Regions from separate parts of the Providencia sp. PROV_01 genome, predicted to be linked through region 3. Evidence: predicted binding sites of a transcription regulator. Region 3 holds the regulator's gene; each other region holds the start of a gene.

Region 1 (11,192 bases), 450 kb from region 3:
TGAATATTTAACGCAAGAGAATAATTATACGCAGCAGCAACTTGCAAAAGGTGAATCGTTAAAAAAAGAAATTTACGATGAATTGTTTTCACGTATGAAGCAGGACGATGAGTCAGTTCCCTATGATTATAATGGTTATACCTACCGTTCACGAGTTGTCGCGGGGAAAAATTATTCTATCTTTGAAAGACGCCCTGTAAATAGCCAAGATGAATGGGTTGTATTAGTTGATGGTAATGAACGAGCCGAAGGCACTGAATATTATCGTATGGGAGCGTTAGCGATTTCGCCGGATAATACCACGCTAGCGATTGCTGAAGATCGCCAAGGACGTAATGAATTTGCAGTATCATTTCGCAAAATTGATGAGAGCAAGTGGCAGGAAAATGTATTAACCAATACTTCAGGTAATATTGTCTGGGCTAATGACAACCAAACGCTATTCTATGTGAATAAGGACAAGCAAACATTGCTACCTTATCAAGTGGTTAAACATCTATATGGTACACAGCAAACTCAAGATAAACTGGTGTATGAAGAAAAGGATGATACTTTTTACGTTAGTTTAGCGAAATCGACTTCAAAAGATTTTATTTTAATGGGGATCACGAGTACTGAAACCTCTGAGTACCGTTTAATTGATGCCAATCAGCCACAAAATGACGTTAAAATTTTAAAACCACGTCAAACGGGGGTTGAGTACTATCCTGACCATTTCAATGGTAAATTCTATATTCGTTCTAATCACCAGCATCCATTATTTGGTTTATATATTGCAGACAATATTTCAGCACCATGGGTAAGCTTTATTGCACCGCGTGATGGGGTTGATCTTGAAGGTTTTGCTTTATTTAATAATTGGTTAGTTGTGGAAGAACGCCAAAATGGTTTAGTGAATATTCGCCAAATCAGTTGGTTAACTAATAAAGAAAACCAAGTGAGCTTTGATGACCCAACATACATGGCGTGGATCGGAAATAACCCTGAGCCAGATACGGATAAACTACGCTACGGTTACTCATCAATGACCACACCGTCTTCAGTATATGAAATTAATATGCTGACTCAAGAAAAGCAGCTGTTAAAACAAGAAGAAGTTAAAGATTTTAATAAGCAAAACTACCAAAGTGAGCGTATTTGGGTTACTGCACAAGATGGGGTAAAAGTCCCAGTTTCTTTAGTTTACCGTAAAGATCTATTCAAACATGGCCAAAATCCATTGTTAGTCTATGGTTATGGCGCTTATGGGTATGGCATTGATCCTTCATTTAGTTCATCTCGTTTGTCTTTATTGGATCGTGGCTTTGTTTACGCGATTGCACATATTCGTGGTGGTGGTGATTTAGGTAAAAATTGGTACATACAAGGCAAAACAATCCACAAGATGAATACCTTTACTGACTTTATTGATGCAACCAAAGGGTTATTATCAGAAGGTTATGGTAAAGCAGGACATGTGTATGCCATGGGGGGCAGTGCGGGTGGCTTATTAATGGGAGCGGTTGTGAATATGGCGCCTGATTTATACGAGGGGGTTGTTTCCGCTGTTCCATTTGTTGATGTGGTAACCACAATGTTAGACCCATCAATCCCTCTGACCACCGGGGAATACGATGAGTGGGGTAACCCTGAAAATGAAGAAGATTACTGGAGAATTAAAGCGTATAGCCCTTATGACAATATCAAAGCACAACATTACCCACATATTTTAGTGACGACAGGGTTACATGACTCTCAAGTTCAATATTGGGAACCTGCAAAATGGGTAGCTAAATTACGAGATATTAAACAAGGCAATTCATTATTATTATTAGAAACTAATATGAATGCGGGGCATGGTGGTAAATCAGGGCGTTTTAATGCACTAGATGATATCGCCCAAGAATATAGTTTTATTCTCATGCTTGAAAATAAAGATAAATATTTTCCATATTTAAAATAATAATTAACCTATAAAATTTAGGTGATTTCAGGCCAGCAACAATATGAATGACATTGTTGCTGAGCCTCTTCACAGGCTTTATTTGGCCTGTGCTAGCAGTGTGAGCGTATGACACACAGTACGTTTACAGGAATGGTTTAATGAATAATAAAACAATAATTATGGTTGCTAGCATTATTGCCACTAGCTCCCAAGGGATTGCTTTGGCTGAAAATACGCAGCAGCAGAATAAGCAGAAAGAAGGTGTGGTTAATTTTAGCCAATTAAAAGTCTCAGGTGCGCAGAAACAAACGCCATTAGTCAAAGCATTGGAAAAACCGGGTGCTTATAGCGCGGTGGGTACGGAAAATAAATTGCAGTCGATGGATAAAATTATTCGTACCATGCCCGGAACCTATACTCAAATGGATGCCAGCCAAGGTACCGTTAATGTCAATATTCGCGGGTTGAGTGGTTTTGGTCGCGTGAATATGATGGTGGATGGTGTCACGCAAAGTTATTATGGAATTTCCCCAAGTCAATATACACATGGACAACAGCCAAATAATGATTTTGGCGCTTTAATTGATCCAAATTTTATTGTTGAAGTTGAAGTAGAGAAAGGGCAATTAAATGGAGGCAATAGTGTTAACGCTTTAGCAGGGAGTGCAAATTTTCGTACTATCGGTATTGATGATGTGATTTTTAAAGATAATGTATATGGGCTGCGTAGTAAAGCTAGCTGGGGAGATAATGGTCTCGGTTATAATGGCATGGTAGCGGTCGCAGGAAAGACATTATTGCAAGATGATGGCTATTTTGGCGGTTTAATTGCGGTTAGCGGCCATAATATTCCTGGCAGTTATAAAAATGGTGATGGGTTTGATAGTGATGAATTTGCCACCGACTCCACTTTCAAACAAAAGCCACAATCGCAATTAGCTAAATTGAAATATAAACCTAATGACAGCCATGAATTAGAATTCAGTGGTCGTTTCTTACAAAATAAGCTCACACGAAGAAAGATTAATAGTGAAGATTATTATATTAAATATAAATATACGCCGCTAAATGAATTAATTGATGTTGAGGTTTTAGCGAGTCATGGAAAAAATGACCAACAATTTGAAGGTGACTCATTAGGTTGGGCATTAAGGCAAGGTAAATCCAAAAATATTGGCGATGGTCTTAATCTTTCTAATACAAGCCGGTTTTCCTATGGTGATATTGATTTTGAATGGAAAATAGGTTCTAAGTTATCTAAAACGAAGTATGAGCGAGAGGTTAGTTCTGTTATTGACCAAGATACGTTGAACTATAATCCATTCTCGCCAAGTGGGTCGTTAGATCTTGCGAGCGCATATACACAATTGGAAGCCAAGTATGGGATCTATACAGCAATTTTTGATTTGAATTATATGAATTATCACTTAAAAGGTTTTAAACCTGCATGTGGTGATCAAGATTTTTGTTTTCCACAGGAAGCTGCAACTTTAAATTTACGGGGTAATGGTTTTAACCCCGGAGTTTTATTATCAGCAGAAATTATTCCTGAATTCCAGCCATTTGTCAGTTATGCGCATTCAATGAGAGCGCCGAATACGCAAGAAGTTTTTTATTCTCAAGAAGGTGGTAATTCAATGAACCCATTCTTAAAAGAAGAGAAATCACAGACATGGCAAGTTGGTTTTAATAGCTTTAAACCGGATTTAATTTTTGAAGGTGACCAATTTAATATGAAGGCATTATGGTTCCATACAAAAATTAAAGACTATATTACGAGTAAGCCTTATTTACTTTGTCGCCCAAGATCAAATGCTGAACTGGCTTGGTGTTTAATGAATGATGATGTATGGGACAAAGAATTCCCAGAATTTATGCGTAAAAGCTATATGTATGTCAATGAGCCTCATGATGTTAATCTTCGTGGCTATGAATTACAGGCTAATTATGATGCAGGTATAGTTTATTCAACATTATCCTATACCAAAGAAACTGGGGATCAACCTAACTCCATAGCTAAGGTTGCTGATTTTAGTGCGGGAGATTTCACTGAGCTTCCTGATTATTATGTGACCTTGGATTCAGGTGTGCGTTTATTGGATGAAAAATTAACCGTAGGTACAACTATTACATGGACCGGTCCTTCAAAACGAATTGGTGTAGAGTCTATCGTTGATAACGATGGAAATGCACTAAAAGATAAGTATGAAAAACAACCTACAATCATTGATTTATATACAGACTATGAAGTTAATAAAAACTTTAAATTGATGATGACGGTTAATAATATCACGAATAAAAATTATTCGGATGCATTAAATCGTGCAAATTCTACCGCTATTATGGAAGAACGCGGTAAAAATAATGCAACAGCAAGAGGGCGTACTTATATGATTGGTGGACAGGTGCGTTTCTAATCAACGTATAAATTTAACACCACTTATCCCGTTATTTTTATCGAGATAAGTGGTTAAAATAATTATTTCGATATTCTTTTTACTTTAACCTTCTCAATATGAGTAACTTGGCTTTCAACCCAGCCATCATTCAGGCGAGTTTTCAGTGGTTGGCCAACTTTCACTTGGGTGGTTTTTTTCAGTACGGTGCCTTTAGCGGTTTCACTGATACTAAACCCGCGAGCTAAGGTGGCTAATGGGCTAACTGCTTCCATTTTTGAACAAGCGACAGCGAAACGTTGGCGGTAACTGTTAACCAAACTCGTGACCATATTCTGCAAATGATACTGTGTCTGCTGCAACTGACGTTGCTGTTTTTGCAATTGAGGGCGCAAATCATTTTGCAGTAAACGACGGTCGAGCCTTTCGAACTTAGATGTTGAATTTTGTAGTTGTCGAGTCATCGACTGCGCAAGTTTTTGTTGCAATAAATTAAGTTGATTATGTTGCCGTGCCAAACGTAATTGTGGGTGTTGTTGCTGTAAACGGTGATGCAAACGAGCAAACCTTTGTTGTTGACCTGCTACATAATAATCCATTGCCATTTCAAGGTGTTGCTGCGCAGATTTTAGCTGACGGAGCATTTCTAACTGGTTACGGCTAACAAGCTCGGCCGCTGCAGATGGGGTGGGTGCTCTTACGTCCGCCACATAGTCGGCAATCGTCACATCGGTCTCATGACCAACAGCGCTAATTATAGGCAGTTGACTAGCAAAAATGGCTCTAGCAACGATTTCTTCATTAAATGCCCATAAATCTTCAAGTGAACCGCCCCCGCGACCGACGATCAACACATCACATTCTTGACGCAAATTTGCTAGCTCAATCATCCGAGCAATTTGTGCTGGTGCCATCTCACCTTGAACGGCCGTTGGGTAGATAATGATAGGCAGGGAAGGGTCGCGACGACGTAAAATATTTAAAATATCATGTAGGGCTGCACCCGTTGCCGAGGTAATGATACCGACGGATTTAGCTGGGCTAGGTAGTGGTTTTTTATGAATAATATCAAACAAACCTTGGGCACTTAGTGTTTGTTTTAATAGCTCAAAACGTTGTTGCAGTAAGCCTTCACCGGCTGGTTGCATGCTCTCAAGGATTAATTGATAGTCACCTCTAGGTTCATATAAGGTCACTGTCGCTCGAACTAAAACTTGCTGGCCATTTTGTGGGCGGAAAGTGACTCGTGCATTTTGCCCACGGAACATGGCCGCTCGCACCTGCGCTCGGTCATCTTTTAAGGTTAAGTACCAATGACCTGAACTGGGTTGTGAAAAATTGGAAATTTCAGCTGTTAACCAAATACGCCCCATTTGGCTATCGAGAAGTTCTCGAACCGATTGGTTAAGCTTACTAACAGAGTAAATTGCGCTATTTTGTGAAGTCGACATGTGAGCCAGATCAAATTTTAAAACAATGACTTAATCGATAGATACTAACGCAGCTATAGGAGTTATCAAGTTTTTTTTCAAAAAAGTGCTGGAAGCAACCGTTTTCGGTGTGTATAATGCCGCGGCAATATTTTATACCTTTCCATAACGCTGCCTGGTGGGATATTGCCTATGTTACGCATTAAAAAAGAAGCACTAACTTTCGACGACGTTTTACTCGTTCCTGCACACTCAACGGTATTACCGAATACCGCAGACTTATCAACTCAACTGACTGCAAACATCCGCCTGAACATTCCTATGCTTTCTGCAGCCATGGATACTGTCACAGAATCTGACCTTGCTATTGCTTTAGCACAAGAAGGTGGCATTGGTTTCATCCATAAAAATATGACTATTGAGCGCCAAGCGGAAGAAGTTCGCCGCGTAAAAAAACATGAAAGTGGTGTCGTAACGGACCCTGTTACAGTAACGCCGGATACCACTATTCGTGAAGTGCAAGAAATGGCTGAGCGCAATGGTTTTGCTGGTTATCCAGTCGTGGCAAACGATAACTCATTAGTTGGTATTATTACAGGCCGTGATGTTCGTTTCGTGACAGATTTAGACCAACCTGTTACTGCGGTGATGACGCCAAAAGAACGTTTAGTCACCGTGAAAGAAGGCGAAGCACGCGAAATCGTTTTGCAAAAAATGCACGAAAAGCGCGTAGAAAAAGCCTTAGTGATCGATGATAACTTTCATTTGTTAGGGATGATCACGGTTAAAGACTTCCAAAAAGCAGAACGTAAGCCAAACGCGTGTAAAGACGAGCAAGGCCGTTTACGTGTTGGTGCTGCGGTTGGTGCAGGCGCAGGGAATGAAGAACGTGTTGACGCGCTGGTGGCTGCTGGCGTTGATGTTTTATTAATTGACTCATCACATGGTCATTCAGAAGGCGTACTACAACGTATCCGCGAAACTCGCCAAAAATACCCTGACTTACAAATTATTGGTGGTAACGTTGCAACAGCGGAAGGGGCGAAAGCCTTAGCGGATGCAGGTGTTAGCGCGGTTAAAGTGGGAATTGGTCCGGGTTCAATCTGTACTACGCGTATCGTCACTGGCGTGGGTGTACCACAAATCACGGCTATTGCTGAAGCGGCGGAAGCACTTGAAGGTACGGGTATTCCTGTTATTGCGGATGGTGGGATTCGTTTCTCCGGTGACATCTCTAAAGCTATCGCGGCAGGCGCTGCGTGTGTGATGGTCGGCTCAATGTTCGCAGGAACTGAAGAGTCTCCAGGAGAAACTATTTTATTCCAAGGCCGTACTTACAAAGCATACCGTGGTATGGGCTCACTTGGTGCAATGTCTAAAGGCTCGTCAGACCGTTACTTCCAATCAGATAATGCGGCAGACAAATTAGTGCCAGAAGGTATTGAAGGCCGCGTAGCGTATAAAGGCCGATTAAAAGAAATCATTCATCAACAAATGGGTGGCTTACGCTCCTGTATGGGGCTGACAGGTTGTGGTACTATTGATGCATTGAGAACAAAAGCAGAATTTGTTCGTATCAGTGGAGCCGGTATCCAAGAAAGCCACGTCCATGATGTTACTATCACGAAAGAATCTCCAAACTATCGTTTGGGGCAATAATCGATAAAATTTCTCAGGGTGGCGCATTCGTTCGATTGCGTCACCGATTCTTATTTTTGACTTGAATTTTTGGAATTCTCCTCAAATGACAACAAATATCCATAAACATCGCATTCTTATTCTTGATTTCGGCTCGCAATATACACAGCTGATCGCCCGTCGTATCCGTGAAATTGGCGTTTACTGTGAACTCTGGGCGTGGGACGTTACAGAAGAACAAATTCGAGAATTTAATCCAAACGGTATCATTCTTTCTGGTGGGCCAGAAAGTACGACTGAATCAGATAGTCCACGTGCTCCTGATTACGTATTTAATGCAGGTGTTCCTGTATTAGGTATTTGTTATGGCATGCAAACCATGTCAATGCAACTGGGTGGCGCAGTTGAGGTCTCTGGTGAACGTGAGTTCGGTTATGCCAATGTTGAAATCACTGAGCAATGTGAATTATTCCGTGATATTCATGACTCTCTGAACGAAGCTGGCAAGCCAGTACTTGATGTCTGGATGAGCCATGGTGATAAAGTTACCGCTATTCCTGCGGATTTTAAAACTATTGCCAGCACGCCAAGCTGCCCATATGCCATCATGGCAAATGAAGAGAAAAAATTCTATGGTGTTCAATTCCACCCAGAAGTGACTCACACTCACCAAGGCCTAAATATTTTAACGCGCTTTGTGAAAGATATTTGCCAATGTGAGGCACTGTGGACGCCAGCTGCAATTATTGAAGACACGGTAGCCCGTTTAAAAGAGCAAATTGGTGATGACCATGTACTGCTCGCGCTATCGGGTGGTGTTGACTCATCGGTTACTGCGTTGCTATTAAACCGCGCAATTGGTAAACGTTTAACCTGTGTATTTGTTGATAACGGTTTATTACGTTTAAACGAAGCAGACCAAGTGATGGAAATGTTTGCAGGTAAATTTGACCTGAACATTATCCATGCTAAAGCAGAAGATCGCTTCTTAAATGCGTTAGCTGGGATCAGCGATCCAGAAGCTAAACGTAAGAAAATTGGTCATGTATTTATCGAAGTATTTGATGAAGAGTCATCTAAGCTGCCTAATATCAAATGGTTGGCTCAAGGGACTATTTATCCAGACGTTATTGAGTCAGCGGCATCAGCAACTGGCAAAGCGCATGTTATTAAGTCTCACCATAACGTCGGTGGTCTGCCGGATGACATGAAACTTGGTTTGGTTGAGCCATTAAAAGAATTGTTTAAAGATGAAGTCCGTAAAATTGGTCTCGAGTTAGGTCTCCCGTACGACATGCTGTATCGTCACCCATTCCCTGGCCCAGGTTTAGGGGTTCGCGTATTAGGTGAAGTGAAGAAAGAGTACTGTGACTTATTACGTCGCGCAGATGCTATCTTTATTGAAGAACTGCACAAAGCTGATTTATATCATAAAGTTAGCCAAGCGTTTACCGTATTTTTACCTGTCCGCTCTGTTGGTGTCATGGGTGATGGCCGTAAATACGACTGGGTGGTTTCATTACGTGCAGTAGAAACTATCGACTTTATGACCGCGCATTGGGCGCACTTACCATATGATTTCCTAGGCCGAGTTTCAAACCGTATTATTAATGAGGTCGATGGCATTTCCCGTGTTGTTTATGATATCAGCGGTAAACCGCCTGCAACAATTGAGTGGGAATAATATAGCAATTGTTGATAACAGTTTTTAGTTATCGATAAATTCAAAGGCATCAGTTAGTTACTGGTGCCTTTTTGTTTTTTGGTGACGAGTAGGTCATTTTATTCTGGTTAAGTGATGATCACTTTATTGATTAATATGCTTATAGGTGGAACTGAAATGAAAAAAGTAACAATGGTTATAATAGATGCTCTTAGATTTTTAGGTAACCTAAAAAGCCCTTCAATAGAGTACTCGCAAATACTATATCTGTGCTTCAATGACGTCTATCGTAACGGTAATAAAATGGATATTAGGTCAATATATACTTATCGATGAGGGATAATAAATATCACCTAAAGTGGTATTTTTGAAGCCATGCTGTAGCAATAATAAATTTTTACCTGATTACGAATTTTAAAACTTTTATAAAATGATGAGAGATAATTTTAATGAGGGGAAAGTAGGGCTTACTGATATATTAAATTCAGTTAGATATTTAATGCATGATTGAGCAACAGGATTATAAAGTAAAAGCAATCCGTCTATAACGGATGCTTTTACTTTACGCTAGGGATAATAATTTTAGAATTGATACACTAACCCTAAGCCAAGCACGTTATCAGTATTCACTTTGTAATGGTCAGTAAAATCATTATCGTTTAACAAGTTGATTTTATAATCGATAACAGCACTCAAATTTTTATTAAAGTCATAAGCTGAGCCGATGGCAATATAATTCACTAATTCTTTATCCCCAAAGTTGCCTAAGTTTTTACCTTTGGAATAGTTATAGCCAATTGATGGGGTTAGACCGAAGTCAAAAGAATATAAGGCAACCACTTCAAGATTCTGAGTTTTATTTGCTATTGACTCCATATCATCATTACCAAAACGGCTCATATTAAGTGTTTGGCCATACATGACGGCGAGATAGAGGTCTTCGTATTCAAATTTCCCTCCTACGTTCCATGCTTCGGCGCGTTTACCCGTTGCACTACTGGTTGTGGCATCTTTTTGTTTTGGTGTGCGGGAAGATGAGGAGTAACCACCGCCAAGGGAAATACCATAACCTAACTCATAAGCAGTCGATAAGCCAAAACCATCGCCGTTATCGGTTAATTCATCTCCGGATGATAGGTTTTTTTCACCATTTTTACCCTGATATTGTAGTGCGAAGCTTAAACCGTCAATGTAACCAAAAGCATTATTATTGCGATAAGTGAGTAAATTGCGGTTACGGCTTAGCATGTAATTATCTTCTTGATCCATCGTATCCGCTCCCCAGAGTGGTAATACGTCTGTCCAAGCATTGGTATCATAAATAACACCATAATTGCGGCCATAATCAAGGGAGCCGTAATCTGCAAATTTTAAGCCTGCATAAGCTAAACGATTGCTATTTTCTTCAGTTGATTCCGATTGGTTAGTTTTCGTTTCCCATTCAAAACGCCCAAAGCCAATGAGCTGGTCGGTGATTTGCGAATCACCTTTTAGCCCTAGTCTGACACGTGAGTCGTCACCATCTTCGCCACTACGGTTTTTGGCAATATGATGGCGGACATCAATTTGTCCGTATACATCAAGTTTATTACCATCTTTATTGTACATTTCAGCGGAGTTAGCAACATTGACAGTAAGTAGTGTTGGAATAATGAGTGTGAGTAATTTGTACTTCATAACATAGCCTTATGGATTGAGTGATATTTAGTAAAAATTCCTAATTGATAGTTATTATCATTTAAGCATGTTAATTCGCCAAATAAAAAGTGTAACAAAAGTAAATGTTAGTGAAATTATTGCCATAACCTATTAAATAATAAAAATAATTTGATTTACGATGATTTCAACCAAATGTTTTATTTCTAAAAAAGAAAAATTAACTCGAAAAAGATATTTTGTCTTTTTATGCAAAAAAAGTGAATTATTACTTGTTCGGGGTATGAAGGTTGGTATTATTTAAAACCGATACATATTTTGTCTATTTCCACCTAGAATTATAAAAATAATGTCTTGGTAAAAATCACTAGAGATAAGGAACAACACGTGGCTTTTCGTTTGAAGTATCTGGCATTACTCCCTTTACTGGTTGCTGCAACAGCTTGTCAACAGCCAAACAATATCACAACACCGGTAGAAACATA
Region 2 (11,192 bases), 1.4 Mb from region 3:
ATAATACATTTAGGTAAGCTGAAAAATTTCAGCTTACCTCTCTTTGCATAATAAATAACCACCTCCCTTTCCCCCTTTGTTCAAAATAATCCGATTTATTGTAAAACGACCAAAGCTCTTTTGAGGTTTTAGAAGATTTTTTCTTTAGCCATATTTAGTGTATTAAACATTCAAATAACCAAGCATATTGATAATTTAACTTATTGGTTTACAAAAACAAAAAGCTTCAGCAATTACTTCAGCTTTGTCATAAGGCAGATAAAAAACACTCAGTTCCTCCCCTTAAAAAATTTAACTTAGCTCTCATTTTTTGTATTTCGTACCTTAGCGACATAGACAAGACTAAACGATTCAGCTAACCTTGTTAACGATAACATGATTAACAAACAATCAGATCCGCTTGCAAGTCTTCTGGCTGATCCGGCAATAAATAATAATCAGGAGAAATTATGTTTAACTTACCAATAAGCGATATCCACCTTGCAGCTGCTGCATCTGATAAAAAAAATGCAATAGAACAAGTCGCTAAGGCTCTCGAAAATGCAGGTTATGCAAAAAGCGGTTACGCACAAGGAATGCTTAACCGAGAAACCCAAGCTCCCACCTTTTTGGGTAATGGTATCGCAATCCCACACGGGACAACGCAGACACGAGACCAAGTGTTGAAAACAGGTTTTGCTGTTTTCCAATTCCCTAATGGTATTGACTGGGGTGATAACCAAACTGCTTATATTGTTATTGGCATTGCGGCTCAATCCAATGAACATCTCGAATTACTTCGCCAGTTAACCCACATTATCAGTGATGAGCACACAGCTGACGCGATGGCCAAAGCTGACACCCCTGAAGCCTTAAAGCAACTTCTAATGGGTGAACGCCAAACTCAACCAGTGAAACTTGATGACTCAATGGTCACTGTTAGTGCTCAAGTTGATAATATAAACACATTAAAAATACAGAATATTATTAACTTACAAAACGCCCGAGCTGTTAGTACTGACTTTATTACCCAAGTTCTCACCCAAACACCTTCGTATTTAGGTCAAGGTATTTGGTTAAGTGATAGCCCTATTGGAAATATTCAGAATGCGATTGCGATAACGACCGTAAAAAAAACATTTAGCTTTCAAGGTAACCCAGTCAATGCCCTAATCACTCTCTCTTACGCTAATTATCAGATAGAAACTTTTTTACTTAAAATAAATAATTTATTGAAAAATAAAGAATTAAATCTAATTAACAACACTGATAACGTTAACAATCTAATTAATTTATTGCGTAGTGAAGATTCACACACGGAAAGTGAATCATCAAGTACATCCGGAATCACTCAGGACTTCACCGTTCTTAATCCACATGGGCTACATACGCGCCCGAGCACCCAGTTAGTCACCACCATTAAGCAGTTCGAAAGCACTATTACTGTGAGTAATCTTGATGGTACTGCGACTCCCGTAAATGGTCGCAGCTTAATGAAAATCGTCAGTTTAGGCGCTAAATGTGGGCACCGTTTACGAATTCACGCAGAAGGTACAGATGCACAAGAAGCTATCGTTACCATTGGCGAGGCAATTAACTCAGGACTTGGAGAAGAAATCGCATGAGCAGAAGAGTCGCAACTATCACGTTAAACCCCGCCTATGATTTAGTTGGGCTTTTACCTGATATTCATAGAGGTGATGTGAATTTAGTCAAAACTGCTGGGCTTCATGCCGCTGGAAAAGGCATAAATGTGGCCAAAGTACTTAAAAACTTAGGAATTGATGTCACTGTTGGTGGTTTTTTAGGTAAAGAAAACCAAGATGGTTTCCAAAAAGCGTTCAGCGAAACAGGAATTGCTAACCGCTTTCAGGTTGTCGAAGGCCGCACCCGTATCAATGTAAAACTGACAGAGCACACCGGTGCAGTTACCGATTTTAATTTTTCAGGCTTCAGTGTCACTAAAGCGGATTGGCAACGTTTCGTCACCGACTCACTCAGCTGGGCGGGTCAGTTTGATATGATTTGCGTCAGTGGAAGTTTACCTCAAGGCGTTGATTTAAAAGATTTTACTCAATGGATGTTACGCCTTAGAGAACAATGCATGTGTGTCATTTTTGATAGTAGCCGTGAAGCTTTTGTTGCTGGACTCAAAGCTTCTCCTTGGTTAGTAAAACCGAATCATCGTGAACTTGAAATTTGGGCAGGAAAACCTCTTCCCACTCATCAAGATATTGTTGATGCCGCAAATCAACTTCGCCAACAAGGTATTGCCCATGTGGTGGTTTCTTTAGGTGAAAAAGGTGCCATGTGGGTCAATTCATCAGGCGCTTGGTTTGCTAAACCACCTGAATGTGACGTTATCAGCACCGTTGGCGCAGGGGACTCAATGGTAGGTGGGTTAATTTACGGGCTAATGATGAGGCAGACAAGTGAGCACACACTACGCTTAGCTACTGCCATTTCTGCACTTGCAGTCTCCCAACCCAATGTCGGTATCACAGACCGAGCGCAACTTGCACATATGATGACAAAGGTTGACTTACAACCGTTTACGGCTCAATGAGGATGAAAAACATGAAAATATTAATCGCTCCAAGCCACCAGCAAGGCCCTGCTATTTGCTGGCTAGCCATCGATGCCTTAAAGAATGTATCTGCCTTACAAAATATCACCTTCACTGAACAGCTTACTGATGCTGATATTGTGATTTGTTTTGACACTCAGTTGCCTGAAGATTTCAATTGTGCAGACAAAAAAATCTATTTCGGCCACCCCGATGTCGCTGTTAGGCAACCTGCTGAATTCCTGACATCAGCAATTAATGAAGCCACACTTTGTGAACAACAAATTGCCGAACCGCAGCACACAAAAACTTTCTCTATATTAGCCGTTACAGCTTGCCCTACAGGGGTTGCTCACACTTATATGTCCGCAGAAGCACTTGAAGCTGAAGCAAAAAAACGAGGCTGGAATATCAAAGTAGAAACCCGTGGTTCTGTAGGGGTTGGAAATGAAATTACACCAGAAGAAATTGCACAAGCTGATTTAGTCATTGTCGCTGCTGATATCGAAGTCAATGTGGATAAATTTGCGGGAAAGCCAATGTACCGCACCTCTACCAGTGCAGCATTGAAGAAAACAGCACAGGAATTAGATAGAGCGATAAAGGAGGCGAGTACATTTTCGCCACAAAATGGCAAAAACTCATCACAATCAAGCCAATCCAACGAAAAACGCGGAGTCTATAAGCACTTACTCACAGGTGTGTCTTATATGCTCCCGATGGTTGTGGCAGGAGGATTGTGTACTGCACTTTCATTTGCTTTTGGTTTAGATGCATCCAATGTAGAAGGCTCTCTGGCCTGGGCGCTTAGCCTAATTGGTGGGCAAACAGCCCTTGCATTAATGGTGCCTGTACTATCGGGTTATATCGCCTATTCCATTGCTGACAGAACAGGGCTAACCCCGGGTTTAGTCGGTGGGGTACTTGCGACCACCTTAGGTGCAGGTTTTTTAGGCGGGATCATTTCCGGTTTCCTTGCGGGCTACAGTGCTCACTTTATTAGCACTCGATTAAAATTACCGCAAACAATGGAAGCGTTAAAACCGATTTTAATCGTGCCATTGATTTCGACTTTATTTACCGGTTTAGCCATGATCTATGTGATTGGTCACCCTGTAGCGTGGTTGATGGACTGGTTAACCAACTGGCTAAATACCATGGGAACCACCAATGCAGTGATCTTAGGTGCAATATTGGGTGCCATGATGTGTACGGATATGGGAGGCCCGGTCAACAAAGCTGCTTACGCCTTTGGTGTCGGCCTATTAAGTTCACAAACCTACGCACCAATGGCAGCGATTATGGCTGCAGGTATGGTGCCGCCACTGGCAATGGGGATTGCCACATTAATAGCGAGACATAAATTTGTTCCCGCTGAACGCGAAGCAGGTAAAGCCTCTTTTGTTCTCGGTTTATGTTTTATTTCAGAAGGTGCTATTCCGTTTGCCGCCAAAGACCCTATCCGTGTTCTTCCTGTTTGTATCATTGGTGGTGCAATAACTGGGGCGCTATCCATGTACTTTGGTATTCAGTTGATGGCACCTCACGGTGGTTTATTTGTGCTGTTAATACCCGGAGCTATTAATCATGTATTGATGTATTTATTCGCGATAGTAGCTGGTACGGTGGTTTCTGGTGTGCTTTATGCCATTGTCAAAAAAGCAACGCCCAAAGAAGCTCAACAAGAAATGGCAAGTATCGCTTAATCGCTCAGATTTAAGTTCCATTCCTAGTCCCTGTTGGTAGTCTTATTCCCCCCTTAACTGGGGGGCTTTTATTTCACACTAAAAATAAAAAACGGTTAAATATCAATACCTAACCGTTTAAATATGCAGGATTTTTTAAGTCCATCAGTACTCGAAAGGATAACTTGGGGAGCATACAAAAGTATGTGACCCAAGTAGCCAAGTGATGGCAACACCGCCACAGTATGAATATGACTCTTATTAATACGCTAAATAGTTCGTGTTGTGGCTAGGCGCCGAACGCGGATAACTTGGGGAGCATACAAAAGTATGTGGCCCAAGCAGCCAAGTGATGGCAACACCACCACAGTATGAATATGACTCTTATTAATACGCTAAATAGTTCGTGTTGTGACTAGGCGCCGAACGCGGATAACTTGGGGAGCATACAAAAGTATGTGACCCAAGCAGCCAAGTGATGGCAACACCACCACAGTATGAATATGACTCTTATTAATACGCTAAATAGTTCGTGTTGTGGCTAGGCGCCGAACGCGGATAACTTGGGGAGCATACAAAAGTATGTGACCCAAGTAGCCAAGTGATGGCAACACCACCACAGTATGAATATGACTCTTATTAATACGCTAAATAGTTCGTGTTGTGGCTAGGCGCCGAACGCGGATAACTTAGGGAGCATACAAAAGTATGTGACCCAAGTAGCCAAGTGATGGCAACACCGCCACAGTATGAATATGACTCTTATTAATACGCTAAATAGTTCGTGTTGTGGCTAGGCGCCGAACGCGGATAACTTGGGGAGCATACAAAAGTATGTGACCCAAGTAGCCAAGTGATGGCAACACCGCCACAGCACGAAATATGACGCGTATTATTTGCGACGCCACGTAGTACCAGTAGCCCCATCCTCAAGCACAACCCCCATAGCTGTCAGCTCATCACGAGCCGCATCTGCTTGCGCCCAATCTTTATTTTGACGCGCATCTAGGCGTTGTTGAATTAATGCCTCGATTTTTGCCACTTCCGCATCATCTTCAGTCTGTGCGCCGCCTTTTAAGAAACTTTCTGGGTCTTGTTCTAACAAACCAAGAACGCTAGCCAGTTCACGAAGTTGTGCCGCCATCGCATTAGCCGCTGACATATCTTCTGATTTCAGACGGTTAACTTCACGTACCATGTCAAACAACACGGAATAAGCTTCTGGTGTGTTAAAGTCGTCATTCATCGCCTCAATGAAACGTGCTTTAAATTCATCACCACCAGCAGGAACTGCCGATTTATCGGTACCGCGCAATGCCGTATACATACGCTCAAGCGCAGTGCGCGCCTGTTTCAAGTTTTCTTCTGTGTAGTTAAGTTGGCTACGATAATGGCCTGATAACAGAAAATAACGCACTGTTTCTGCATCGTAATACTCAAGTACGTCACGAATAGTGAAGAAATTATTGAGAGACTTAGACATTTTCTCTCTATCAACCATGACCATACCGGAGTGCATCCAGTAATTCACATAAGGGCCATCATGAGCACAGGTAGATTGTGCGATTTCATTTTCATGGTGTGGAAACATTAAATCTGAGCCGCCACCGTGAATATCAAAATGGTTGCCTAATGTTTTACTGTTCATTGCCGAACATTCAATGTGCCAACCTGGACGGCCTAAGCCCCATGGGGATTCCCAGCTTGGTTCGCCTTCTTTAGACATTTTCCACAAGACGAAGTCCATTGGATTACGTTTTACATCAGCCACTTCGACGCGAGCACCTGCTTGCAACTGCTCTAAATCTTGACGGGATAACAGGCCATAATTTGGGTCAGTTTTCACCTCAAACATGACATCGCCATTCGCAGCAACATAAGCATGTCCACGCTCAATCAAGCTTTGGGTTAATTCAATGATTTCACCAATATGACGCGTTGCACGTGGTTCGCTATCAGGGCGTAAAATATTCAATGCATCGAAATCTTTATGCATTTCAGCCAACATACGTGTTGTTAGCTCTTCGACACTTTCATTATTTTCTGCTGCACGTTTAATGATTTTATCGTCAATATCGGTGACGTTGCGCACATAATTTAAGTCGTAACCCAAATAACGTAAATAGCGGCTAATTGCATCAAATGCCACAAATGTACGGCCGTGGCCGATATGACACAAGTCGTAGATAGTGATGCCACACACATACATCCCAATCTTCCCTGCGTGGATGGGCTTAAACTCTTCTTTTTGACGACTTAGTGTATTAAAAATTTGTAGCATCTGAACTTTTCCATTTATTTGAAAAATGATTATCGATTTCTACCGATAAAATATCATGTTATTGAACCCCGATCACCTTAAGAATGCAAGGGTTTACCCCGCTTCCTTTTCAGTTTATTCATTAGGTTTAATACACACCTATTATGCTATAAACTACCCGCTAAGCTTCCTTCCGCTTCAAGTCAGGTTTTATCTGTGATATAAACGTGCTGATCTCAACGCTTTCGCAAGTTAGCGCACAAAAAACAATTATTCAGGATAGCTATTATGGTTACATTTCATACCAATCACGGTGATATTGTTATCAAAACGTTTGACGATAAAGCCCCCGTTACAGTCGAAAACTTTTTAACTTACTGCCGTGAAGGTTTTTACAATAATACCATTTTCCATCGTGTTATTAATGGTTTCATGATCCAAGGCGGTGGTTTTGAGCCAGGCATGGAACAAAAAAACACTAAAGCACCTATCAAAAACGAAGCTAACAACGGTTTAAAAAACAGCCGTGGTACCTTAGCAATGGCTCGTACTAACGACCCTCATTCAGCAACAGCACAGTTCTTTATCAACGTTGCTGACAACGACTTCTTAAACTTCCGTTCAGAACGTCCAGATGGCTGGGGTTACTGTGTATTTGCTGAAGTGGTTGAAGGTATGGACGTTGTTGACAAAATCAAAGGTGTCTCAACTGGCCGTAGCGGTTTCCACCAAGACGTTCCACGTGAAGACGTTATCATTGAAAAAGTGACTGTCAGCGAGTAAACCTGACGCATGTCCACTTACATCATTGCAGATTTGCATTTAAGTGAAGATGAACCGGCGATCACCGCCGGTTTTATCAACTTTATTCAACAGCAAGCCATCCATGCCGAAAGCCTGTATATTCTCGGCGATTTTTTCAATTATTGGGTGGGCGATGATGACAACAACCCGCTACATCAACAAGTTGCCAACGAACTAAAACAGCTTACAGATCGCGGAATACCCTGTTATTTCATTCATGGAAATCGGGATTTTTTAATCGGTAAACGCTATGCGAAACAGTGTGGCATGACCCTATTACCGCAAGAAACATTGCTCGAACTTTATGGTAAACGTATTTTAATTTTGCATGGTGATACATTATGTATAGACGATGCCGCCTATCAAAACTACCGTAAAAAAGTTCACACACCTTGGGTCCAACGGCTGTTTCTGCTACTCCCCCTCTTTGTGCGTCGCCGTATCGCGCAAAAAATGCGACAAAATAGCCAATATGCAAGCAGCATGAAAGCCGAGTCGATTATGGACGTCAATTCGCAAGCCGTTATTGATGCATTACAAAGGCACCAAGCGCAATGGATGATCCATGGTCATACTCACCGCCCTGCTATTCATGAGGTGAATATCGGTGGTGAATTGCATTATCGAGGTGTATTAGGTGCATGGCACTATGAAGGTTCTGCTTTTGTCATTAGCGAGCAAGGCATTGAACTGATTTTCTTTCCATTCGAGTAATTTTAATTAGCCCCAGAATTTCTCATCGCATACACGACTCGTTTGCTTAATTATTAATCACGCAAACGTTTTCCTGACTGCATTACCGTGATATGATCACCTTAATTCAATTTCCCCATCTTAGGGTCATGTTTTTTTCACTACAGGAAAGCACCAAATGACTGCCCAAGTTTCTGCTCAATCTGCGGCAAAAATCGCCATTGTTATGGGTTCGAAAAGTGATTGGACGACAATGCAGCACGCGGCTGATGTATTAAATGAACTCCAAATTCCTTTTCATGTCGAAATCGTCTCTGCGCACCGTACCCCGGATAAATTATTTTCCTTTGCTGAAAATGCGAAAAAAAATGGGGTTGATGTGATTATTGCAGGCGCTGGTGGTGCCGCTCATCTACCGGGTATGTTAGCTGCAAAAACCTTAGTACCTGTCTTTGGTGTACCAGTACAAAGCGCTGCTCTCAGTGGTGTCGACAGCCTATACTCCATCGTTCAAATGCCTAAAGGTATCCCTGTCGGCACACTAGCAATCGGTAAAGCAGGTGCAGCAAACGCAGCACTGTTAGCCGCTCAGGTATTAGCAATAAGTGATACTGCTATTTTCAACCGCCTTGCCGCGTGGCGTGAAGCACAAACCAATGATGTGCTAAACAACCCAGACCCGAGGGAAGCATAATGAAACCCGTTTGTGTGCTTGGTAATGGCCAACTAGGTCGCATGCTGCGTCAAGCGGGTGAGCCATTAGGTATCGCCGTTTTTCCTGTTGGGCTTGATGCAGAGCCGGAAGCCGTTCCTTATCAGCAAAGCGTCATCACCGCTGAAATTGAACGCTGGCCAGAAACACCTTTGACAAAAGAATTAGCTCGCCATAATGCCTTTATTAACCGTGATATTTTTCCACGTTTAGCGGATAGGTTCCCACAAAAAAGTTTATTTGATAGTTTGCAACTTTCCACTGCACCTTGGGCATTATTAGAATCCCCTGAACAATGGCCTGAATTATTTGCAACTTTAGGCGATTTCCTCATTGTAAAACGCAGAACTGGCGGCTACGACGGGCGTGGTCAATGGCGTGTTCGCCCTGGTGATGAAAAAGACTTACCCGCTGAAATTTACGGTGAATGTATCGTTGAACAAGGCATCCCTTTTGACGCGGAAGTGTCTGTCATTGGGGCCCGAAATGCAGAGGGGAAATCCGTTTTTTACCCAATTACTCATAATTTGCACCAAGAAGGTATTTTGCGGACGAGTGTAGCCTTCCCTAAGTCAACTAACCCGCAACAGGAACAAGCTCAAGCCATGCTCAGCGCGGTCATGGATGAGTTAGGTTATATTGGTGTGATGGCAATGGAATGCTTTGTCGTGGGCAATAACCTACTGATTAACGAAATTGCGCCTCGAGTACATAATAGCGGCCATTGGACACAAAATGGCGCATCCATTAGCCAATTTGAGTTACATCTACGTGCCATTTTAAACCTGCCAATGCCATCACCTGAAGTGTATAGCCCTGCTGTTATGGTCAATTTAATTGGTACGGATGTAAATATAAACTGGTTAAATTTCCCCCTAGTTCACCTTCACTGGTATGAAAAAGAGGTGCGCCCTGCTCGGAAAGTGGGCCATTTAAACCTTTCTCATCGCGACTGCAATCAATTGTCTGCAACACTTGCTGCTTTAGTTCCACTTTTACCAAATGAGTACAAAAGTGGCATTGAGTGGGCAAATGCAAAATTAGACTGGTACTCTCACCAATAAATAGGGAAAATAGCCCTATTCGATGCCCGAACCTATTTTCGGGCATTATGCTATTTACGCCGTCATCCAGAAAACAAATATCCTGATTTAAGGTGTGCGGCATTACTGGAGTCAATATGTCCTCGCAGCCTTTTAGTCCGTTTTATCAGTGGTGCATTCTTGTTCTATTAGGGCTGGTTTATTTTTTAGCCACTGCAACCACCTTTACATCTCTTGGTGTGGTTTTGCCTGAGATGATAAGTGAGCTCAAATGGAGTTGGAGTGAGGCTGGATTTGGTTTTACGCTACTGGGCTTAACTTGCGGGCTTGCGAGTTTTCTCCCTTCTCTACTGATCCGTAAAGTCGGTGTACGGGCCACTTTATTGCTAGGTACTAGTGTCTTTGTTGCGGGTTTTTATAGCCTTTATTCCACGCAAGCCATCAGCACCTATTTTTTAGGCACCGCATTAATTGGTATTGGTTTCACCTTACTCGCCACAGTTCCTGGGACTTACGTACTTTCACGGCTATTTGAAAAGCAATCCCTTGCCTTTGGGTTATATTTCACCATCGGGGGTTTGGGAGGCGTTGCAGGCCCTTGGATTTACTTTTACGCCTCAAACCAGTTAGGCTCTTGGCGTATGCATTGGGTTCTATGCGCCGTTTATCTGAGCATTGTCACGTTAATCACTATTTTTATGCTGCGTGAAGGTAAACAAGAACAAGAACACGCAAAAAAAGTGATGCAAAAACAAGTGAGTGATGCGAGTAAACCCATTTATCGCACTCCAGAAGTATGGACAGTCGGCAGAGCACTACGTACATGGCAGTTTTACTTAATTGCTGCAACTTATACCTCATTTTTATGGTGTGGTATTACCGTTAATAGCTTTGCTGTTGCCCATATTGAAGAGCGTGGTTTTGGCTTGACCGTGGCGGTTTCATTGTTAAGCACAATGGCATTTGTTAATGCATTCTCAAGGCTTATTGGTGGAGCCGCTGGGGAATGGCTAGAACCAAAGAAACTATTAATTGGTAGCCTAATTACCATGGTATTAGGTGTTATCTTCCTCAGTATTGCCACCTCATGGCTATGGCTAATCTTGTTTGTGTTATGCGTTGGCATTGGCTACGGCATGACTTTTTTGGCATCAAGTGTTTTGCTTTCAAATTATTTTGGCCGAGGCCCATACCTAGAACTATTCTCTGTGGTGAATTTAATTTCAACCGTTGCTTGTTTAGCGCCTTTTATTGCTGGTGCAATAAAAGATTTCACAGGGAGTTTCACCCCTGCATTTTTGATTATTGCTGCGCCTGTTGTCGTGATTTTAGGTCTTACCTTGATGATGAAGCCCCCTGCACTCAATCACAAATAAAAAATCCCGAGTGCTTAGCTCGGGAAAAATTAAAACCAAAGGGAAAACAAGTTTAAGACCAGATATTGGATCAA
Region 3 (11,192 bases):
TATGCTTAAGAAAGTTTTTGTAGGTGTTGTAGCAGTTGCAGCTTTATCAGGCTGTGTCAATACCAGTACGCTTTCTGGTGATACTATTTCAGCCAAGGATGCGAAACAGGTACAGACTGTGACTTATGGTACTGTTCTGAATGCTCGCCCTGTGACTATTCAAGCTGGTGAAGACGGCAACGTAATTGGCGCCATTGGTGGTGCAGTACTTGGTGGGTTATTAGGTAACACTATCGGTGGTGGGACAGGTAACACATTAGCAACTGCTGCGGGTGCTATCGCTGGTGGCTTAGCTGGCCAAGAAGCTCAAGGCGCATTAAATAGAAGCCAAGGTGTTCAATTAGAAATCCGCCTCGATAGCGGCAAAAACATTGTTGTAGTTCAAAAACAAGACCCAAACACCTTCCGTAATGGTCAACGCGTTATGATTGCGAATAGCGGAAATACCGTTACTGTATCTCCTCGATAATCTTACGGTTACTAAATTAGGTATGCTCACCGGCTATTGCCGGTGAGCATTTCTTATAAAAATATTGCTGAATAATATAATAACTTTATGTTTGATAATCATATTTTATATTTATCATGCATGGCTTTTAAGTAATGTAAATTCTTGTTTACACATAAATGCCTTGCTTTCAAACCAATAAACTTATTTTAGCCTATCCCCTCTAATCAATTGTTTGTTATTAATTAATACACACCAATGAATTAGCTAATAAAAAAACAAAAGCAACGTCAAGACATACAATTTACAACTTTAATTATATTTCACAGCAATCATTCAACAAGAACAATAACCGAGTGTGATTGCTCATCCTATTATTACCCTATAAAAATTGCATGATCCAATTATTTTTATTACCAATTTAATAATTAGCATATCATTTATTAGCTAGTCATATTATTTTCACATCAAGAATCATTTTGCAGTCTTAAAATATTCTTTTCAAGCTTCAGAAGTAATTGTGACAACTGATAAAGCTCATCTTGGCTAATGTTATTCAATATTTCTAGACGCGTATTATTTATGACTTGATCTACAGTTTTAATAAAAGGTTCAGATTCTTCAGTTAATTTTATTCTTTTAGCTCTCCTATCATTTGTGCAAGTATGCCTAGAAATAAGTTTTTTTTCCTCCAACTGATCTAGAGTTCTTACTAATGAAGGCTGCTCAATACCAATCGCTTTCGCTAACTGTATTTGTGATTGTTCAGGTGGTAGTTGACTTATATTATGTAATGTAACCCAATGTGTCTGTGTGAGTTTAAGAGGCTTCAAACAATAGTCGATTAATGCTCTCCACATGCGAACAACACGTGATAACTCTGTCCCAATTTGTGATTCCAATTTACCCTCCTTTATATAATTATAATGTCTAAAAAACATACCGTCTTCATATTATTTTTTGAATTATATATTAATTTCCTTTTATATTTACAACTTTTTATTTATACATTAGCTATTAAATACCTATTTCTAGTTATAATGACTGGTTTATTATGTGGTATAACTCCCATTAATACTTCGCAAACTCATCCATTATCTCAATCCAGGCTTAATAAGATAACCTATCAATTATCTTATTAATAAGAATAGCCGCACTCTCCTTTTTGATCTATCTATTTTACCTCTTATAGTAGTCATGAATAACAATAAAAAAAACAACGACAAATAAACCTTTAAAAAACAAATGAATATAGTTAATCTTAAAATCATGTTAATTACAGTCATTTTGATTTAACCTATACTAATTTTTAATAAATAAAATTTCATTGAAATATAAACCAAGAAATAAATAGCTTATCATTAATTCCAGTTGAATTAATTCACATTAGGAATAAAACATTTGTTTTATTCCTAATGAAATTTAAGAAGCTGGGGATTAAAAGAGTCGTTGTTGCTTATCGATGATTTTTTCTTGATCTGGTTTTTTATTTAATATTCTTAAATAGCGTTGGCGACATAAACGAAGTACATTTCGTTTTTCAGTATCCGAGAATTTTAGCCAATTAAAGCGTTCATCACGAGTGCGGTAACAACCTCGACAATAACCTTGCTCATTACTTTGACAAATACCACGGCAAGGGCTGGGGATCTCAAAAAATTCAAGTTGTTCGGCCATAAGTTTCCCCTTCAAAAGAAAAAATCACATTAAATCTGTGATATACTCCTAAAAATGAGTATTACCATTATTTGTTCAAAAAACAAACTGTAATCATTGTATTTATTAATTTAAGCACGTTATATTAATAGGTAAATCGATTCAGGCTGATTCTAAGAGGTTTAAAATGCGCTTACTCCATACTATGTTACGTGTTACTGATATGCAGCGTTCTATTGATTTTTACACAAAAGTGTTAGGCATGCGCTTATTAAGAACGAGTGAAAACACAGAGTATAAATACTCTCTCGCGTTTGTTGGTTACAGCGATGAAAGTGAAGGCGCCGTCATAGAGTTGACCTATAACTGGGGTGTTGACCAATACGATATGGGTAATGCATATGGTCATATCGCTCTAGGCGTCGATGATGTTGCAAAAACGTGCGATGATATCCGTAACGCAGGTGGAAACGTCACACGTGAAGCGGGCCCTGTTAAGGGCGGAACCACTGTGATTGCATTTGTGGAAGATCCTGATGGTTATAAAATTGAACTGATCGAAAATAAAAGCGCAAGTAAAGGCTTAGGCCATTAATTCGCGATATGATTTAGAAGTTTAGGTACCTAACTTAGCACCTAAACTTCTATCACCGTTTACCTGCAAATTTTTACTGGTTTTGACATAATGTCATCCAACTAGAAAACTAAAATCGAAAGTCCTAATGTCTGAAAAAAACAATCCAAACGCCCTAGTGAACCGCTTTAGGGGATACTATCCTGTCGTTATTGATGTTGAAACTGGTGGGTTTAATGCAAAAACTGACGGCCTGTTAGAAATTGCTGCCATCACCTTAAAAATGGATAAAGACGGCTGGCTCTCCATGGATGAAACATTGCATTTTCATGTAGAACCTTTTGAAGGGGCGAATCTTGAACCGTCCGCTCTTGCCTTCACCGGAATTGATCCAACAAACCCTCTACGCGGTGCTGTTAGCGAATATGACGCCCTTCATGCGATATTTAAAGTCATTCGCAAAGGAATGAAAAACACAGATTGTAATCGCGCAATTATTGTCGCTCATAATGCTAATTTTGATCACAGCTTTGTCATGAATGCGGCCGAGCGAGCAGGTTTAAAACGTAATCCTTTCCATCCATTTGCGACCTTCGATACTGCAGCACTGAGTGGCCTTGTATTTGGTCAAACAATTCTGGCAAAAGCTTGTGTTTCTGCGGGTATCCCATTCGATGGTAAACAAGCTCATGGCGCACTGTATGATACGAATCGCACGGCTTTGCTATTTTGTGAAATCGTTAATAAGTGGAAAAAATTGGGTGGTTGGCCAATTATTGAAGACAGTCAATAATCTTTTAGTAAATCACCATGACAGAAAAAACCGTATTTGATGTAAAGCAAAAATGCCTTCGTCAAATACGGTTTTTACGTCTTTTATTTGTGGCTTAATTTAGTCTGCGCTAGCTTCATCTGCTGGACGATATTTATCCGCAGTTTCTTTGATTAGAGACTGGAGCTCACCACGCTGGAACATTTCCATGATGATATCACAGCCACCGACCAGCTCACCATCCACCCATAATTGTGGAAAAGTCGGCCAGTTTGCGTATTTTGGCAATTCAGCGCGAATATCTGGGTTTTGTAAGATATCAACATAAGCAAAACGCTCACCACAAGAAGACAGAGCTTGTACTGCTTGAGCAGAAAAACCACAGCTCGGAAGTTTAGGAGAGCCTTTCATATATAATAAAATTGGGTTTTCTTTAATTTGGCGCTCAATTCTTTCAATAGTTGTCATTTTTAACTTCCTTAAAACAAAGATGCAGGTTTGCAGTCAGCCGGTAACTGAGAGTCTACCGCAACTTAACAGAATACATTGACTGATATAATAAGAAACTGAATTGTTTCATACAATATGCCAGTTTTATAGGGGCATTACTATAGCATTCCAAAAAGCAAAAAGGCATCTTTTCTATCTTCTCTTTACCTAAGTCAAACAAGCAGCTATTTCTAGTTAAAAATGCATATTTGATATATTCAGGTCATCCATTCGCAATATCCATATGATTTCTATGTGTAACTCCCCTATTTATTTGTTAACATCTGTGTAACGTTATTACCTTTACCTTTGTAAGGTTTAACGTGTTATCATTAATATATTAAATATCATATCGCCGATAGGCGAAACTCTAATGATAAGCAGTAACCGACTATTTCGCTCATTTTAAGAGCAAACACCCTAAGTTTTTTGATATAAAAGCAATCAAGGAGTACGCAATGTCATTTGAACTACCCGCTTTACCGTATGCAAAAGATGCTTTAGAACCTTATATCTCAGCTGAAACCTTAGAATATCACTATGGTAAGCACCATAACACGTACGTTGTTAACTTAAATAACCTAATCAAAGGCACTGACTTTGAAGGAAAATCTTTAGAAGAAATTATCAAAACTTCTGAAGCCGGAGTTTTTAACAACGCAGCACAAGTTTGGAATCACACTTTCTATTGGAATTGCTTAGCGCCAAATGCAGGTGGTGAACCAACAGGTAAAGTAGCTGATGCAATCAATAAATCATTCGGTTCTTTCGCTGAATTTAAAGCTCAATTTACTGATGCAGCAACCAAAAATTTTGGTGCAGGTTGGACATGGCTGGTGAAAAAAGCAGATGGTAGCCTTGCTATAGTGAATACATCTAACGCTGCAACACCTATTTCTGGTGATGATAAGCCCGTGTTAACTGTTGATATTTGGGAGCACGCTTACTATATCGATTACCGTAACGCTCGCCCTAAATATTTAGAAAACTTCTGGGCACTGGTTAACTGGAAATTTGTGGAAGAAAATTTAGCATAACAATTTCTGCTTGTTGCTAAGTTTAGATACAGCAAGGGCGAGATATACTCGCCCTTTTAAATTCACCCTACTCAAGGCTGAAATAAAATCAGAAAATATGCGCAGCAAGAAAGATAATTAATGCTAATGAGCCCAGCGCAGCAAGCAATCCATATTTAACATCTGTATCCATGAGTTCCTCTCATTCTAATGTAATTGAATTAATAAATAACCATGAAATAATAAAGGTTATTAAGTATACATATCCAAAAAAGTAAAACTAGTGTCTATATCACATGTTATAACATCAATTATTTCTTTCGTTTTTGCGCTAGATCAGACAAAATCGACAACAAATCGCTAAATTATTGCCAGCAAAGGATCAATGCATCAATATGCAGGTAATTTTTTAACAAGAATTCTTATAGAGACCGGTTATTGGTCAGGAGTTTTTTTCCCCCATGGCAACGATTAAAGATGTGGCGAAGCGCGCTGGCGTATCTACCACAACCGTATCCCATGTTATTAATAAAACGCGCTTTGTAGCTGATGACACTAAGGCTGCGGTTTGGGCTGCAATTAAAGAGCTCAATTATTCGCCAAGTGCGGTTGCCCGTAGTTTAAAAGTTAACCACACAAAGTCGATTGGGTTGTTAGCAACTTCCAGTGAAGCGCCTTACTTCGCTGAGGTGATCGAATCTGTTGAAAATAGCTGTTATGAAAAAGGCTATACGCTGATTCTTTGTAATTCTCATAACAATTTGGGAAAACAAAAAGCGTATTTACAGATGCTAGCACAAAAGCGCGTTGATGGCTTACTTGTGATGTGTTCCGAGTACCCTGATACCTTAATTGGTATGCTAGAAGATTACCGCAATATCCCAATGGTAGTCATGGACTGGGGAACTTCTCGTGGCGATTTTACAGATAGCATTATTGATAACTCGTTCCATGGTGGATACCTAGCAGGTCGCTATTTAATTGACCGTGGGCATCGCGATATTGGAGTGATCCCTGGTTCACTTGAAAGAAATACAGGTATTGGACGTTTAACTGGCTTCAAAAAAGCAATGGAAGAGGCCAAAATTACACTAAAAGAAGAATGGATAGTTCAGGGGGATTTCGAACCTGAGTCTGGCTATAAAGCAATGACGCAAATTTTAAGCCATAAACAGCGCCCTACCGCTGTATTTTGTGGTGGTGATATCATGGCAATGGGAGCAATTTGTGCCGCTGATGAAATGGGATTACGTGTTCCACAAGATATTTCAATCATTGGCTATGATAATGTGCGAAATGCGCGCTATTTTACACCGGCATTGACCACAATCCACCAACCCAAAGAGCGTTTAGGGCAAATGGCCTTCACAATGCTGCTCGATCGTATCGTCAATAAGCGCGAAGATGCTCAAACAATCGAAGTCCACCCTCGCCTTGTAGAACGTCGTTCTGTTGCAGATGGTCCATTTATCGATTACCGCCGATAGTACGAATAACTAGGTTGAAAGCCACTCTGCGTTAAGCGTTTCGTTATCGCCAAGGTAATCTAACAACCAGCTGAGCGCTGGTGATGTATTATTTTCCACCCAAGTTAAACAGCAAGGACTGGGTGGAAAAGGCTGCGCTAATGATAGTTCAACTAATTGGCCGTTTTCACAAAGCGGAGCCGCTCGATGCTCAGGTACCATCCCAACACATAACCCATTAACTAAACAAGCTAAGCCATTTTCCCAGTAAGGCACAACAAGCCGACGCTGGTTATCAAGAGCCCAAGTATCACGTTTGGGTAGGTTACGTGAAGTATCTTCAAGGCACAAACTAGGGTACTCTCTCATTTGATCATCGGTCAGTTTTTCACCTATTCTGGCTAATGGGTGCTCTGGGCTTGCAACACACATCCACGACATAAAACCCATATCACGGAAACTATACCTTTCACCAATTGGAGATGCTCGAGTCGCACCAATCGCAACATCTACACGCCCATCAGCAAGTGCATCCCACACCCCATTAAACACCTCTGGATGAATAAAGAGTTCGATATCAGGAAAATGACGATAAAAATCAAGAATTAGCTGTTCTGTCCGCTGTGGTTTGACAATACAATCAACGGCAATACTAAATTGACCACGCCAACCATTCGCAACTTGCTGACACTGGTGACGAGTATCTGTCATTTTTTTGATAACAGAACGGCTCTCCTTAATAAATATCGCCCCAGCTTCCGTTAGCACAACATCACGATGTCGACGCTCAAACAGAGGAACCGCAAGCCATTCTTCAACTTGCTTAACGGTATAGCTGATTGCAGAAGGTACACGGTGCAATTCTTCAGCAGCACCACTAAAGCTTCCAGTTCGAGCAACTGCATCAATCACTTCGAGTGCATGCGCAGACCACATAACTTCTCCTTTCAAAAATTTTGATAACAAGATCCAAATATTACCGTTTCACAACCTAAAAAAATAGCCTATACAATGGCGTCATCATTAACATTTTTTTAAATATCAGATAAGTAATAATTATGTCGAATACTGTGAAAAAAAACGCCCCTGGATTTATGGTGTACCTTGCAGGACTTAGCATGCTGGGGTTTTTAGCCATTGATATGTATTTACCTGCATTTGGTGCTATGCAAGACACCCTGCATACATCCGAAGGCGCGATCAGTGCTTCTCTCAGTATCTTTTTAGCTGGTTTTGCCTTCGCTCAGCTATTATGGGGGCCATTATCAGACAAACTTGGCCGTAAGCCTGTTCTCATTGTGGGCTTAACTATTTTCATTTTAAGTAGCTTAGCTATTTATTGGGTGGAAACCGCAACACAGCTATTAACACTACGTTTTTTACAGGCGGTTGGAGTCTGCTCCGCGGCTGTTTTGTGGCAAGCACTAGTTATCGACCGCTATGATGAAGCAAATACCCAAAAAGTTTTTGCTTCTATTATGCCGCTAGTCGCGCTATCCCCTGCTTTAGCGCCATTATTAGGTGCATGGGTTCTTGAGCACCAAACATGGGAAGCAATTTTCCTGATCCTAATGGCGGTGGGTATATTACTTTTATTACCAACGCTCTTTTTGAAAAATGTTTCAGTTAAAACAATAACTGATGACAACCAACCACAAGCTAAGATTTCTTTCTCAAATTTGCTCAGTTCCCCTGTTTTCAGCGGCAACGTACTAGTTTATGCATCCTGTAGTGCAGGTTTCTTCGCTTGGCTAACAGGTTCTCCCTTTATTTTACGCAATATGGGCTTCAATCCTGCTGATATTGGTTTGAGTTATATTCCACAAACTCTAGCCTTCATTATTGGTGGATATGGCTGCCGTATTTTATTAGCAAAAATCCGAGCAGAAACAATATTTCCATTGTTACTTCTTGGTTACGCGCTAAGCATGTCCATTTTATTTATCATGGCTATCTATACCACACCATCATTAACCATGATCTTGATTCCATTCTGCTTTATGGCAGCAATGAATGGAGCCTCTTACCCAATTGCAGTATCTAAAGCACTAAATACATTTCCTAGTGCGAGTGGTAAAGCAGCTGCGTTACAAAATGCCTTACAATTAGGGCTATGTTTTTTAGCAAGCCTACTTGTTTCTGCCTTGACCTTCGATCCATTGTTGGCAACAACCGGGGTCATGGCAGTCACAATTATTCCAATGGCCATTGGCTATTTTATGCAACGTTGTGCCAGCAAAAACAATCAAACTCTTAAGCAAGTCGATTACCATGCGAATTCATAAAGTGTAGTTTACTGAATCAACCATGCCGATAAGACTCGGCATGGTTTTTATTTTAGTGAATTCAAGAAAATGTTCCTTCAGTGTATAGCACTTGTGAGGATACGGTAATATTTATTAAGTATGTTGCTATATAACCCATTATTCTTAACTTACAACCCCTAATATTCTCTCATCAATTTTCTTTATTCAAAGCGGATTTCACTAAAAAATAAGGCTTTTATTTTGTCATCTACTAAGATATAGATATTTCTTGGTTAATTTTCTTGTTAAAAAACGTTATCATTGCGACATTAAATAATGAGTGCTCAAAAATGATGTTAAAACAGTATTATCCACCAGATGAATTAAAATCCTTTGTTAGTTCTATTTTGATAATCAAAGAGTTTACAGAGGCAATTAAAATTTTCCCTGGAACTGGTGCTGAAATCTGGGTTTCATCAGATGCTTTTTGCATGACAACAGAGAGCGACTCAGTCGCAGACTCATACCAACTTATTATTCCTAGGGTTAATACGTTTACTGCTAGCCCCAATCATTCTAAAGTCATGGTATTACGTATTCGTCATGATGCCTTACGTTTTTTACTACCTCAAAGCACACTAAATTATACGGATAAACCCATCGCATTGAGTGGCATATGGGAAGACCGCTGGTTTGAAGCTTTAGCTAATTCTTCATTTAAAGAGCTGTTAGAGTGTTTTAATAAGACAAAAGCCAAGAAAAAACCTCATTTCATAGATGAAATCTTAGAGTTGCTATATCGTAACCCAACTAAAAAAATCACTGAAATTGCCGAAGAGACCGGCTTACATGTCCGTGTCATTCAAAAAGAGTTTCTAAAAGAATATGGTATTACGCCAAAAAGGTACCAGATCAATTGTCGCTTAGAACATGTTTTAAAAAGTATGGTAGTAGAACAAGACACCTACCGCTGGTTTGAAACAGGCTATTATGATCAATCCCACTTTTACCGTGATTTTAAAAGATACTTTACTATGACGCCGTCGGCATTTTTAAAATCGAGTTATTCGCTTTTTTACAATACAAAAACTAAGTACCCATTAAGATAGTTCTTAATACATAAGGAGAACGGAATGAGTATTGTTGTGTATGCCCAAATTACAACAGAAAGGACGGATGGGTATTTAACGAAAGAAATCGTTCGTGACTTAGCAAAACTAAGCCGCCGAGAGAAAGGATGCATTCAATATGATCTTATGGCTAAAGAGAATGGTTACATTGTTTTCGAGGAATGGGAAGACACTCAGGCATTAGAGATGCATAAAAATAGCCCTCATTTCAGGCGATTAGTTGAAGCAATTGAACGTGATAACGCCAGCTTTTCTGTCAATTTTAGTGAAAGATGATCTATTAATAATGAAAGCTAGAGCTAGTTGTCATTTTTGAGAATTTTAATCATCTTTATTTAATAGAACTTCATAACCTACATTCAAGAAACAAAGATTGAACGTGTTTCATTCAGGCTATAGCATAAACCATTATTGCTATAGCCTACCTGACTGTTTATGCCGCTATTTATCTTTCAAGCACGAAACACGGTTATTACTTTGCATGCCTATTTACTCTGTTTTTGCTGCGTCAGCCAATTCTTCTGCTTGTTGTAATAATCTTTCTTGTTCTTTTTGATTTAAAACACGCTCAACAGTATCAACAATCGCCTGAGTTTGTGGATCTATCTCAATATTTATTTTATCACCCAAACGTTTTTTACCTAATGTTGTTCTCTCTAATGTTTCAGGAATGAGATGCACACAAAAACGATTATTGATCACGTCACCGACAGTTAAACTAATACCATCAATCGCTACAAATCCTTTATGTAAAATGTATTTCATTAATGGTTTATCATGAATTGACAACCAAATTTGATGGTTATCTTCAGATGTGAAGATTTTACTAATTTCAGCGGTTGTCATAATATGACCAGAAACAACATGCCCACCTATTTCGTCACCGTATTTTGCGGCACGTTCGATATTAACAACATCACCTTCTTGCAATTCCCCCAAATTAGTTAATCTCAGGGTTTCTTTAATTAGATCAAAACTGACTCTTTCGCCATCAATTTTTGTTACCGTCAAACAACAACCATTATGCGCAACGGAGGCCCCTGTTTCTAAACCTTTCAGCAATTCTGGGGTAAACTTCATTACATGAGTTCTAAAGTTGGCTCTTTCTGTAATTTCAATAATAGGAGCAGTCGCTTGAACAATGCCTGTAAACATAATGATTCTCAGTGTAGTGGATTAATAGACTCAGTTTACATCAGAATTTTTAGAGATCTATCCTATTTGAGTGGTAAACAACACGATAATAAACCTTATATTCAGTAATATATTAGGCTTGAAAATGCTCTTTTATAGTTTGTTACCATATCATTATTGGAATCTATTTAGAAACGGGATAGAATGAGCGGTTTTTAATAATCAATGAGTTTTAAGTAACTCACTTATTTTTCTAATTTT

What was found. Region 3 encodes PurR, which represses purine synthesis genes. Its sites were predicted from a motif close to CANGCAAACGTTTGCNTG; they were not measured.
Region 1: a site for PurR is predicted at 5,863-5,880, ahead of guaB (IMP dehydrogenase). Genes of this name have one in related genera too.
Region 2: a site for PurR is predicted at 8,067-8,084, ahead of purE (5-(carboxyamino)imidazole ribonucleotide mutase). Genes of this name have one in related genera too.

What each region holds. Positions count from the first base shown of each region.
Region 1 covers NZ_JBRFKD010000002.1:2,487,618-2,498,809, forward strand. The annotation lists gene ACU696_RS12170 (S9 family peptidase) at 1-1,942, shown strand, start outside; gene ACU696_RS12175 (TonB-dependent receptor domain-containing protein) at 2,083-4,341, shown strand; gene xseA (exodeoxyribonuclease VII large subunit) at 4,404-5,771, opposite strand; gene guaB (IMP dehydrogenase) at 5,943-7,409, shown strand; gene guaA (glutamine-hydrolyzing GMP synthase) at 7,495-9,072, shown strand; gene ACU696_RS12195 (porin) at 9,634-10,728, opposite strand; gene alr (alanine racemase) at 11,095-11,192, shown strand, end outside.
Region 2 covers NZ_JBRFKD010000002.1:1,535,351-1,546,542, reverse strand. The annotation lists gene ybcJ (ribosome-associated protein YbcJ) at 1-4, shown strand, start outside; gene fruB (fused PTS fructose transporter subunit IIA/HPr protein) at 450-1,604, shown strand; gene fruK (1-phosphofructokinase) at 1,601-2,545, shown strand; gene fruA (PTS fructose transporter subunit IIBC) at 2,557-4,251, shown strand; gene cysS (cysteine--tRNA ligase) at 5,123-6,511, opposite strand; gene ppiB (peptidylprolyl isomerase B) at 6,779-7,273, shown strand; gene lpxH (UDP-2,3-diacylglucosamine diphosphatase) at 7,283-8,008, shown strand; gene purE (5-(carboxyamino)imidazole ribonucleotide mutase) at 8,166-8,681, shown strand; gene purK (5-(carboxyamino)imidazole ribonucleotide synthase) at 8,681-9,763, shown strand; gene ACU696_RS07505 (MFS transporter) at 9,880-11,118, shown strand.
Region 3 covers NZ_JBRFKD010000002.1:2,940,742-2,951,933, forward strand. The annotation lists gene ACU696_RS14275 (outer membrane lipoprotein) at 2-469, shown strand; gene slyA (transcriptional regulator SlyA) at 916-1,350, opposite strand; gene ACU696_RS14285 (DUF1289 domain-containing protein) at 1,886-2,125, opposite strand; gene gloA (lactoylglutathione lyase) at 2,292-2,699, shown strand; gene rnt (ribonuclease T) at 2,827-3,471, shown strand; gene ACU696_RS14300 (Grx4 family monothiol glutaredoxin) at 3,571-3,918, opposite strand; gene sodB (superoxide dismutase [Fe]) at 4,398-4,976, shown strand; gene purR (HTH-type transcriptional repressor PurR) at 5,417-6,442, shown strand; gene punR (DNA-binding transcriptional activator PunR) at 6,452-7,357, opposite strand; gene punC (purine nucleoside transporter PunC) at 7,480-8,706, shown strand; gene ACU696_RS14325 (helix-turn-helix transcriptional regulator) at 9,018-9,776, shown strand; gene ACU696_RS14330 (putative quinol monooxygenase) at 9,801-10,073, shown strand; gene ACU696_RS14335 (riboflavin synthase) at 10,287-10,952, opposite strand.